2 linked regions of the Hahella sp. HNIBRBA332 genome follow. The protein of the gene in region 1 interacts with the protein of each later gene in a pairwise test. Links are inferred from orthologs where the notes say so. Each region holds a gene or a part of one and is shown in the gene's direction. Other genes may lie near its edges.

The links. The genes of interacting proteins can lie anywhere in the genome.
Region 2: the proteins of O5O45_RS31485 (region 1) and ung interact in binary tests that used the Escherichia coli proteins (3 or more experiments, as listed by UniProt). The link is inferred for Hahella sp. HNIBRBA332 from one-to-one orthologs.

The regions. Positions count from the first base shown.
Region 1 is NZ_CP132203.1:7,078,558-7,086,640, forward strand. What follows is about bases 2,141-5,140. They hold O5O45_RS31485 (class I SAM-dependent DNA methyltransferase), read left to right. Parts: upstream 2,141-2,878; coding sequence 2,879-4,402; downstream 4,403-5,140. Other genes in these bases: O5O45_RS31480 (PDDEXK nuclease domain-containing protein), read left to right, coding at 2,141-2,878; O5O45_RS31490 (hypothetical protein), read left to right, coding at 4,504-4,857; O5O45_RS31495 (ATP-grasp domain-containing protein), read right to left, coding at 4,854-5,140. In the rest of the region: O5O45_RS31470 (AAA family ATPase), read left to right, coding at 1-948; O5O45_RS31475 (hypothetical protein), read left to right, coding at 945-1,826; more of O5O45_RS31480, read left to right, coding at 1,823-2,140; more of O5O45_RS31495, read right to left, coding at 5,141-5,678; O5O45_RS31500 (RDD family protein), read right to left, coding at 5,729-6,199; O5O45_RS31505 (restriction endonuclease), read right to left, coding at 6,265-6,801; O5O45_RS31510 (type I restriction endonuclease subunit R), read right to left, coding at 6,957-8,083. UniProt on the Escherichia coli protein: The subtype gamma methyltransferase (M) subunit of a type I restriction enzyme. The M and S subunits together form a methyltransferase (MTase) that methylates A-2 on the top and A-3 on the bottom strand of the sequence 5'-AACN(6)GTGC-3'.
Region 2 is NZ_CP132203.1:3,949,047-3,952,288, reverse strand. What follows is about bases 1-2,987. They hold ung (uracil-DNA glycosylase), read left to right. Parts: upstream 1-1,106; coding sequence 1,107-1,868; downstream 1,869-2,987. Other genes in these bases: ygfZ (CAF17-like 4Fe-4S cluster assembly/insertion protein YgfZ), read right to left, coding at 2,900-2,987; O5O45_RS17445 (HDOD domain-containing protein), read right to left, coding at 1,908-2,747; lysS (lysine--tRNA ligase), read left to right, coding at 1-1,064. Also shown: more of ygfZ, read right to left, coding at 2,988-3,242. UniProt on the Escherichia coli protein: Excises uracil residues from the DNA which can arise as a result of misincorporation of dUMP residues by DNA polymerase or due to deamination of cytosine.

The DNA.
Region 1 (8,083 bases):
CGCGGCGTCGTAAAAAACTTTTTGACTCGGTTATATGATGTTTCGTTAGCTCCTATTCGTATTAATCGACGTACACAGACTAGTTTATGGAATAAAACCTCACTGGAATATTTATATCTTTATGTGAAAGATCTTGATGCACTTAAGAAACTTGTGGGGAATACGACGCCGCGAGAGTTTTTCCGAGATATTGAGAGTACTTATGTTTCAGAGTTAATTGACGAAGTACGTATTCGAGTTAAACTCAAAAATAACGATGGAACTGTAATATTCAGAGAGCTCAGTGAAGGTGAGCAACAGTTGCTTACTGTTCTGGGGCTTTTACGTTTTACAGCTGAAGATGAAGGCCTGTTTTTGCTGGATGAGCCTGACACCCATCTAAATCCACAGTGGAGTGTTGATTACTTCAAATACCTGAAAATGTTTGTAGGGTCAGGTAGAACTGATAGTGGCTCAAGTCATATTGTACTCAACACGCACAACCCCTTAGCCGTAGCTGAGCTTGCTCGCGAGCAGGTGCAGATTCTCTATCGTGATCCCGAGTATCTATCCATTAGTTCCCATCTGCCAGACTATGACCCTAGGGGGATGGGCTATTCGGGCATAGTAACCAGTGATATGTTTGGACTTGCTTCCTCACTGGATAAGCGCACGCAACGGCGCTTGGAAATGTATCGTGCATTGGCTTCACTAACTGATAAAACTCGGATTCAAGAACTGCGCTTTCAGGTGATCAGTCAGTGGCTGGATGATGATCGTTTCAACTTAATGCAGCGCGATGACGATTATCAGCGCTACCTCATATATCGTCGTGAATTATTGGCAAAACAAGCGGAAACTGAGGATTACCAAGAGCTGATGCAGTTTGCTATTTCGCTATCCGCTGAAGAGAGAAACAGCATAGCCAAACAGGCAATGGAAGAAATTCTTGCGGGGGAAAGTGAGTGAGGTTTGTTGATAACACCTTTTTAGAAACCCCTGCTAACTGGGATCAACGTGCACAGACAGCTACAAACGACTTAATTAATGGAACGATTGAAGCTGACGATCGCGCCGATGTGTGGCGCTGCCTTAAAGACTCTCTTGCGGACATTTCCTGTGACCGATGCTGGTATTGTGAAACAGGTATCCCCAGAACGGATAATGCCGTTGATCACTATCGTCCTAAAGGTAAAGTAAAAGGTGTTAGGTTAAAAACACCCGAGAAAACTCTAGAAAATTATACGATTCAACCGGAGCATCTCGGTTATAAATGGGCTGCCTACAAGCTCGATAATTTTCGATTCTCCTGTCAGCACTGTAACGAGTGGCGTAAAAGTCTCAGAGGTTCAGCTGGTGGAAAAACGAGTTACTTCCCATTAGTGAATGAACCCGATCGAGCCTATGATGTCCTGGATCAGGATAATGAAATTCCAGCTTTGTTGGACCCCTGCGATGTACTTGATTGGACACTGCTGTCCTTCGATAAATCTGGAAGGCCTTTTTCCCGTTTTCCTGAAGGGTCAGAAGAAGATTTAAGAGTCCAGCTTTCCATCTTGATCTACCATCTTGATCAGCAATCAATTAACTCGAGTCGAGCTGCCCAGTGGTCACAGGTCCAGCCTATTGTGGAAGATACTAAAAAATGGTTTCTGAAAAGGCTGCGGGGCGATCAAGGCGCTGATGCGTCTTTCCGTCGTGAGCTGAAAAAGCTTAGGCACTGGTTCAATCCCAAAAACAAGAATACTTATTTGGGTTTTTTGGTTTATCAGCTTAAGCAGGAGCAGGAATTAGATACAGAAAATTTACATAGCTGGATTGGCGAACTATTGCGAGGTTTGGGATGAATAGTCCAGATAACACTTTGCTTCTTCGGGAAATCCGCACACTTGTCACCGGTGCTAAACAGCAAGCCGCTATTGCCGTCAACACCACCCTGACGCAGCTCTATTGGCAGATCGGCCAGCGTATTAACCAAGAAGTACTCGGTGGCGAGCGCGCTAACTACGGTAAACAAATTGTCGCAACGCTGGCGCGACAATTAACCCAGGATTTTGGCCGGGGTTTTTCAGAAAAGCAGCTACGCAGAATGATGCAGTTTTCCGAGGCCTTTCCCGATCCAGAGATTGTCGCAACGCTGTCACGACAATTGAGCTGGAGCCATTTTACCAAGCTGATTCCCCTGAAAGAGCCCTTACAACGTGAGTTTTACGCCCAGATGTGCCGTATTGAACACTGGAGCGTACGGGATTTGGGGAACCGAATTGATTCCATGTTGTATCAGCGTACGGCGCTGTCGAAGCAGCCGGAGGCGCTGGTTAAACAGGAGCTGGCTGCTTTGGCTAACACGGATCGTGTGACAGGGAATTTACTGCTAAAAGACCCGTATGTACTGGATTTTCTCGGACTTGAAGACCATTACCTTGAAAAAGATCTGGAAGACGCTATTCTGCGCGACCTCGAAAGCTTCTTATTGGAGCTAGGCGCGGGCTTTACTTTTATTGCTCGGCAAAAGCGTATTCAAATTGACGATGATGATTTCTATATTGATCTGCTGTTTTATAACCGTCGCCTGAAACAGCTTGTCGCTATCGATTTGAAGATAGGTCCCTTTAAGGCCCATTACAAAGGTCAGATGGAGCTTTACCTGCGTTGGCTGGATAAGTATGAGCGCCAGCCTGGCGAGGAACCGCCGTTGGGGATTGTGCTATGCGCGGAAAACCGACAGGAACAAATTGAGCTGCTGCAACTAGATGAAAGCGGTATCCATGTTGCTGAATACCTGACGGAGTTGCCGGAGCGGCAACTGCTGCACGAGCGCTTACAGCGCGCCATTGATGCTGCGCAAAGCAAATATACGGTCTCTTCTGACAAAGACCATAATCTGGATAAACAGTAAATGAATGCAGCTACACTTGTACAAAAAGTCTGGAACTACTGCCATACCCTGCGCGATGACGGGGTAGGATACGGTGACTATCTTGAGCAGCTGACCTATTTGCTGTTTTTGAAGATGGCTCACGAGTATTCGCAACACCCATACAATCGCGATACCAGTGTGCCTGAAACCTACGCTTGGCCTACGCTATTAAACAAGTCAGGGGAAAAGCTGGAAAATCACTACCACAAGATCCTGAAGAACCTGGGCCAAGGGCGGGGGATGCTGGGCGCTATTTTCTTTAAAGCCGAAAATAAAATCCCCGACCCCGCCAAACTCTCTCGCATCATTAAGTTGATCAACGAGGAGAACTGGATCAGTTTGGAGTCCGACGCAAAAGGAGACCTTTACGAAGGGCTGTTACAGAAAAACGCGGAGGATACCAAAAGCGGCGCGGGTCAGTACTTTACACCCCGTCCGATAATTGACGCCATTGTGGCCTGTATACAGCCAGAGGCTAATAAAACTATCGCTGATCCAGCTTGTGGAACTGGGGGCTTCTTTCTTAGCGCCCATGATTGGATTGCTTATGGTGACCCTGAGTGGATAAAAAAGGGCTATACCCATTGGAATCCTAACAAGAGCTATCCGGCTGTAACGACTAAGAGCAAGCTAAATAAACCCCAAGCCGCATTTCTGCGTGATAATACCTTCCATGGCAACGAAATCGTGCCATCGGCGCGTCGTTTATGTCTGATGAACTTGTTCTTACATAATATAGGGAGTTTGGATGGCGAACCCAATGTGGAGCGGTCCGATGCGTTACTCAACAAGCCTTCGGAAACTGTTGACTACGTGCTGGCGAATCCTCCCTTTGGTAAAAAGAGCAGTATTACAATTACTGACGCTGAGGGAGTGGCGGACAAGGATTCATTGGTCTACGAGCGCCAGGATTTCTGGGCGACCACTACCAACAAACAACTCAATTTTCTTCAGCATATTATCTCCATGCTAAAAGAGTCGGGTAAAGCTGCTGTGGTTCTCCCCGATAACGTGCTGTTTGAGGGAGGAGTCGGTGAGCGTATTCGCCGCAAGTGGCTGGAAACCTGTAATGTGCACACGATTCTGCGTTTACCTACAGGGATATTTTATGCCAATGGCGTGAAAGCGAATGTCGTGTTCTTTGATAACGCGCCTCGTGATGGCAAGGTGCATACTAAAGGCATATGGTTTTACGATCTTCGAACCAACAAACATTTCACCCTAAAACAGCGCCCCCTGGTACTTGCTGATCTGCAGGATTTTATCGAATGCTATAACGCCAAAACCCGTAAAGAGACGGAGCGTTTTAAATTCTATAAATACGCCGACATTGTCGCCAGGGACAAAGCCAGTCTCGACATCTTTTGGCTAAAAGACGATAGCCTGGATAACTTGGATAACCTTCCACCGCCTGCAATCCTTCAGCAGGAGATCATTGATCATCTGGAAGCGGCCTTACAGGCGTTTAGGGATGTAGCGGCTGGCCTTCCTGAATCGTCATAGTGTTATAGATTGGATGCCTGAAGGCCCCTGGCATAGGAATAACAAAAAAATTTTGCTGGAAATCAATTAACAGATAAACGAATAGCAGCCTTGTTTTTTCTATGAAATCCAAGACTAGATTAATAACCGTCAACGATGCTCGATATGTCTGGTTGGTTGATGAAGTGGAATGGAACCTGCTCAGATTGAAAGTATGGCGGGAGGGGGAAAAGGGCGCGCCTTGGTTTACATTGGATAAAGACATGAATATTCCGTGGCGGTTCTCTCCTGAGATTGCCGAGGCTACTCCTGACGCTTCTTTTTCAGTGACACCAAAGTTGGTAGCGGAAGCTATCATGCAGGTTCGTTCGCAATTTGGATTCCTGGGCGAACATAACAATGCTTTAAATCTGTGCGTCAGCACTGACGGCAAGTCCATTTTGCCGTTATCAGCAGAGGCGCCGCCAAACCGCTAAACGCCCTCGACTCTCTCCCTCACAATCCTCGCCAGCGCTTCCAGAGCGTCTTCTGGAAAGCCGCTCAGGCCGGGGATGTCGTTGCTTTCCAGCAGGATAAATTCGCCGTTCTCGGTTTCCAGGAAGTCCAGGCCGAGTATGTCAGCGTTCAGGTGATCCATTGCGATTTGGGTTTGCTCTCGCAAGTTGTCGGGGACTGGCATCAGTTGAAAGTCCAGGGTTTCGATGTTGGCTTTCCAGCGGGCGCCGCGGCGGGACATGGCCCACATCCGGTCGCCGATAGCCAGACAGCGGATGTCGCGGACGTAGGGGATGTAGTCTTCCAGCGTCACATAGTCATTGGATATGAACGTCAGGTCCTTGATGTCGGACCAGGAGGTTGCGTTTTCCGCCAGGGCTTTGCCGTAACCACCGTGAAAATTACCGACTTTAACCACCGAGGGCAGGGGAGGATCGACTTTATCCAACAGGTTCTCGCCGATGGCGATAGTGTGTGGCGATACGGTCAGACCCGCCTCCTGCAGTTCCGCCAGCATCGATAAGCGATCATATCCGCGCAGTAAGGTGCGCGCCGGATTTACGCAGGGAACACCGGCGAAACGAATCAGCTCAAGGACGCTGCGATGGGACTCGTCCGGCTTCACCGCGCCAAGTCGCCACAACACGGCGTCCGCCCGCACGACGCCGGAAGCGTCAAACACCCACAGTCGGTTATCGTGATACAGCCATTTACTGGTTTGCAAACGACGGTAATGCACCTCATGGCCAGTCAGATATTTTGGCCAGTATTGCTCACCGTTCACCACGATGATGGAAGCCATAGAGTCCTCGAAACTTAATCAATAACGCTAAAGGGGATGGTTGGATTTACTTAGCTGGACCGCACAACGACTGTTCCTGCAAGCTTGTCGTGGAAGCCTTGTTTCTTTGGATCCCAGGCGACCCACAGGAAACCCAGGCCCAGTGGCAGCAATGAAAGGTAGTAAGCGAAATAACGCCCGATGAGTTGGCCCTTTGATGGCTTGACGCCTGTTTTGGCGTCGACAATGACAGCGTTAACCAACATTTTTCCTGGCGTGGCGGAGCGATAGATCCAGAACAGAATGACGGCGATCGCCGGGAAGACATAGTTGAGCAGCGCATCCGCCGTACCTGCGATAAAGGTCTCCCCATCGAAATAGTTGAGGCCATATAGGGAGATCAGAATCGGGTAAGTGATCGCCATCATGATCAGCGTGTCGATAATACTGGCGCCGGTTCTCGCCCAGAAACCGACGTAGTCCATATCCTCCGTGTTAATTTCTGGAGTCAGATCCGCCTGTGGAGCTTGGTAGGGATTCATTGAGTTACCTTATACATCCGAGTTTCTAAATTGAAGCTATGTGGTGGTCTAATCATCGGTTTTAACTACTCAGCTGGCCAGTAAATCCTAATTAACGGAATAAGCGCTTTGCCTTCGAGACTGAACTCCTCGTAATAGTCGACTACCAGCTCCGCGAGAATGTCGATATCAACTAGTGTAAGAGGAATATTTGCTCTGTCCGCCTCGTAGCGGGCTTCTCGCGTAAAGCCGCCTGTGCTGACGAAAATACCTCTGTCACCGGGACGAAGAGCGCCAATGAAACTACGCAGGATTTGAGCGCCAATTGTACCGCTGCGATGCTCAACTTCCACTTTAATTCGGGGCTCCTGTAAACCCAGTCCATCGGGTGAAGCGAACACATCTATTCCTCTATCCGGACCTTTCGGCGACACGCGAGCGCGAAAGCCCATTCCACGCAGTACTGTGGCTATAAGTTGCTCCATTTCGTCGGCATCCAGTGCAATGATCTTATCTTTAATAAGTTCCTTGCTTTGGTTAATTGTGTTCTCTCTGGATGGCTGAAGTTCTTCGGTTTCGTCGGCCTCTCTGTCAGGTGAGAAAGATCTCCCATGAGGTCCCATCCGACCGCGATATAGCCTTTCTCGAAGTGATCAAATAAACGGCCTCCTTCTCCAGCTCGAACCATCCAACCATTTTTGTCCATAAAGACTCCTTTCACGTGCCTGTGTTGTCTAATTGCCGTTTAACCACCCTCTGAAAAAAAAGAGGGCGTCTTTTAATCCGGTTTCTTCAGTTGCTCAAGCAGTTTCGCGGGCTGATTCAACAGAGTGGGGTTCTTTTCCAGCACCAGTAGTTGCTCTGTGGTCAGTAATTGTGAAATCACCTGTGATTCTCCGTTTATTGTGAGCTTGATAATAACGAGCGAGCCTATCAGAGTCGCTGCTTGCGAGACGTCTTTCAGTGAGTTGATTAACGCTGCGGCAGCTTCTGAGTTATTTTTATTCACCTCGGATTGCACTTTTTCTATGTTGGCTAGTTCTATAGCCTTTTGCGCTTTCATCAAGGTTTGCTGGGCTTCCTCAGAGTTGTAGGCTCTCTGAATAAGTTTGATGCCTTTGCGTATCCATGAACCTTGATAAAACTCGCCTTCATCAGACAGCGCCATGCCGCAGGACCAAACAAACGCTTTGTATTTTTCAAAGGCGTTTTGGGCGATATCAAAATCCTCGGTATCGAAGAACAGGTGGCCGTTATAGGTATAAGTTTTCAGAGTATTCTTGTGATACTTTCTAAAATTCTCCGCCTGCTCAAAAATTTCCTTATACACCTCATCGTGAGCAATGGGAGGGTAGCCATGCTTGGCGAGCACCAGAATCAACGCCACCTTCAACTCCGCCTTGATATCTTCGCGTTGGTTCCAGTCGGTGTATTGGGTCTTATCGTCCACCACATCTTTCACCGCGGATGACAGCGCCAGCATCTTGTCTTCCGGGTATGAAAAATCATATTTAAGGGCCAGCTTTTTCAGAATGTCATAGAAGGCTTTTTCTTCAAGATCAATGCCCAAGTCGGCGAAGGAGGCCTTCTCTTTTTTGAGGGCTTGAATCAGATCGATGATTTCGTCGGAAAAGTCTTCCAGCACATTGCTTACCAGGACGTCATCTTCCTTGCGCTCGTTGTAGTGATCAACCAGTCTCCGGAACTTCTCGGCAAAGTCGACGCCCTTGGTTTTATTGACTCTTTTGAAGTCTTCAATCGCCCGCTCCAAAAGCTTTTGCAGGAGTTTGATTTTGGTGTTCGGCAGTTTGATCTTTTCTATTTTGGCTAAATAGTCATCATTAAAAATGTCCATTTCGCCGGCGTTTTCATCACCCAATCTGAAGACTTCCTCCACACCGTCCG
Region 2 (3,242 bases), 3.1 Mb from region 1 along the record:
CGGAAATGCGTTATCGCCAGCGCTATCTGGACCTGATCACCAATGAAGAAGCGCGGGAAACCTTCCGTATTCGCTCCAAAGTGATCGAAAGTATTCGCTACTTCCTTGCCAAGCGTGACTTTATTGAGGCGGAGACGCCGATGTTGCAGGTCATACCTGGCGGCGCTACGGCGCGTCCCTTTGTGACCTATCACAATGCTCTGGATATTGAGATGTTCCTGCGTATAGCGCCGGAGCTTTACCTGAAGCGTCTGGTTGTGGGCGGCTTTGAGCGGGTGTTTGAAATTAACCGCAACTTCCGTAATGAGGGCTTGTCCACCCGCCATAATCCTGAATTCACAATGATCGAATTCTACCAGGCGTTCGCCGACTACAAAGACCTGATGAACCTGACCGAGGAAATGCTGCGTTGGGTGGCTCAGGAAGCGCTGGGAACGACGGAAGTGCGCAATACATCCAAGAATGCGGATGGCGAGGTGGTCGATGAAATCGTCTATGACTTCGGCAAGCCTTTCCTGCGCATGACAGTCGTGGAGTCGATTCTGCACTTCAATCCTGGATTGTCGCTGGCTGACATTGACAATATGGACGGCGCCAAAAAGGTGGCGACTGACCTGGGTATTCCTCTTAAAGCATCCTGGGGCTTGGGCAAGATTCAAATCGAAATCTTCGAAAAGACCGTCGAGCATCGTTTGATGCAGCCGACCTTTATTACTGAGTACCCGACGGAAGTATCACCGCTGGCGCGTCGCAATGACGATAATCCTTTCGTCACTGACCGGTTTGAGTTTTTCGTGGGCGGCAGAGAAATCGCCAACGGATTTTCGGAGTTGAATGATCCGGAAGATCAGGCTGAGCGCTTCCGTAAGCAAGTGGCGGAGAAAGAAGCGGGTGACGACGAAGCGATGTTCTTCGACGAAGACTACATCACTGCGTTGGAGCACGGTATGCCGCCGACCGCAGGTGAGGGTATTGGCATAGATCGACTAGTGATGCTGCTGACCGATTCGCCCTCAATTAGAGACGTTATTTTATTCCCTCATATGCGTCCGTTGGCGGACTGATCGTTCCTCCGTATTGAACGGATAGAGAAAAGGAGAATGCAGATGCAAAGCTGCGCAGAGGTGCTGTTTGGGGCTTTGGCCCCAGACACCCGCTGGAAGGACGCCCTGAAAGAAGAATTTTCCAAGCCCTACATGGTGCAGCTGGAGCAGTTTCTTGGGGCGCAAGACGGACAGGGCAAGGTTATATACCCTAGTCTGGATAACTGCTTCAACGCGCTCAACTCGACGCCTTTTGAGAATGTGTCGGTAGTCATATTGGGCCAGGACCCCTATCACGGTCCAGGTCAGGCGCATGGACTTAGCTTTTCCGTGTTGCCTGGGATCGCGCCGCCGCCATCATTGGTGAATATCTTCAAGGAAATCAACAATGAGCTTGGTTTAGGCGTACCGGAGCATGGATGTCTGGCTTATTGGGCTCAACAAGGGGTTTTGCTGCTGAATAGTGTGCTGACAGTGGAGCAGAGCAAGGCTGCCTCGCATCAGGGTAAAGGGTGGGAGCAGTTCACTGACAGAGTGATACAGCTGATAAACAGCGAGCGGGAAAATGTGGTGTTTTTGTTGTGGGGCAGTTACGCCCAGCGTAAAGGCGCATTTATCGACCGTCAGCGTCACTGTGTGCTGGAGAGTGTTCACCCGTCGCCGTTATCCGCCCATCGCGGTTTTATGGGGTGCGGTCATTTCGCCAGTGCGAACGACTATCTGCGCACCCATCAAAAGAAGGCGATTGATTGGCGTCTGCCTCCGAAGGATCGGCTGGATGAGAAGGGGCGTCTGATCAAGAAAGCGCCAGCCTCTGTCGAATAAGGCCAAAGCGGCGGATCCTGGTCCGCCGTTTTTTATATGTCAGGAAGGCGAAAGTAACGCCATGGCGGCTTCCATCTCCGCGCTTAAATCCTCCGCTTCGTTCATATCAATTTCCGGGTCGAGACCGAGTCGGTTGAACGCCGATATCTGCCCCCAATCCATCTCTGTATAAGGGTGCTGACTGCCTATCAGGCTTTGCAGCTTGGCCACCATCACCACATCTGCGTAATCGACGGTGGGCGACTGCCGCTGGAAGTTGCTGAATTCTATGGGCACGATTTGGAGTTCTGCGGGGAAGTCCCACTTTTTGAGAATATACTGCCCAATCGTGGGCTGTAATGTGTCGATCAGTTTGTCGAGAGTTTCGTTGTCGACATGAATGTCGTTATGCTCGATATAGGTCAACACGGGCAGGGCGCCAATTTGGTGCACCAGTCCGGCGAGGGTCGCCTGATCGGGTTTCAACTTGGTGTAATGCTGCGCGAGCACGTGGCAGATGCCCGCCACTTCCGTGCTACTGCGCCAGATTTCCCGCATGCGTTGATCTATCTGTTCCGAGGTGGCCTGGAACATTTGCTCCATCGCCAGCCCCGTTGCTAGGTTTGCGGTGTAGGCCATGCCTAGGCGGCCAATCGCCATGGTCAGGTTCGATATTTCCCTGCTGCCGCGTAAGAGCGGGCTGTTGCATACACGTATAATGCGGGCCGTCATGGCGGTGTCGTTGCTAATGACTTTAGCGAGGTCCTGAACGGATGAGTCCGGACTTTCCGCCACTTCTCGAACTTGCAGAGCGACCTCCGGAAGGGTGGGCAGCACCAGCTTATCGGAATCTATTGCCTGAAGTATGTCTGCTTTGATTTTCTCTTCTAATTCTGCCATTTGCATATCCGTGAATAGGTTGGCTGCATTGGATTCGGGCCCACTGAGAAGCGCTTCAGCCTCTTTCAAGGTCCAATTTAAGTTATAGCAGAATTTTTGAGGGATGCTTGTCGGCGGCGCATAGAAACGCGCCGCTAAGGTATGGGATTATGCTAGAGCTTTTTCTTTGTGTTGCTAACTTCTTCAATAGCGTAGGGAAGTTCAAGTAGTTGCAATGGGGTGGCTGGAGACTCCTCCAAGCGCAACGCTTTATCCATTGCCGCAGACTTGTCCAACACGGCGAGCGTGTTTCCATGGGCGCTGCGCACGACTAGGCCAATTCGGGCGCCTGTTTCGTCGGTGATCGCTGAGCCGGGTGCGGGGACCAGCGTACCAGAAGAGAGTAAGAACATGCGCTTCTTCAGGGTGCCAAGGTATTGCATACGGGCGACGATTTCTTGCCCCGTATAGCAGCCCTTATTGAAGCTGATAGCGCCCAGCGCCTGCAAATTCAGC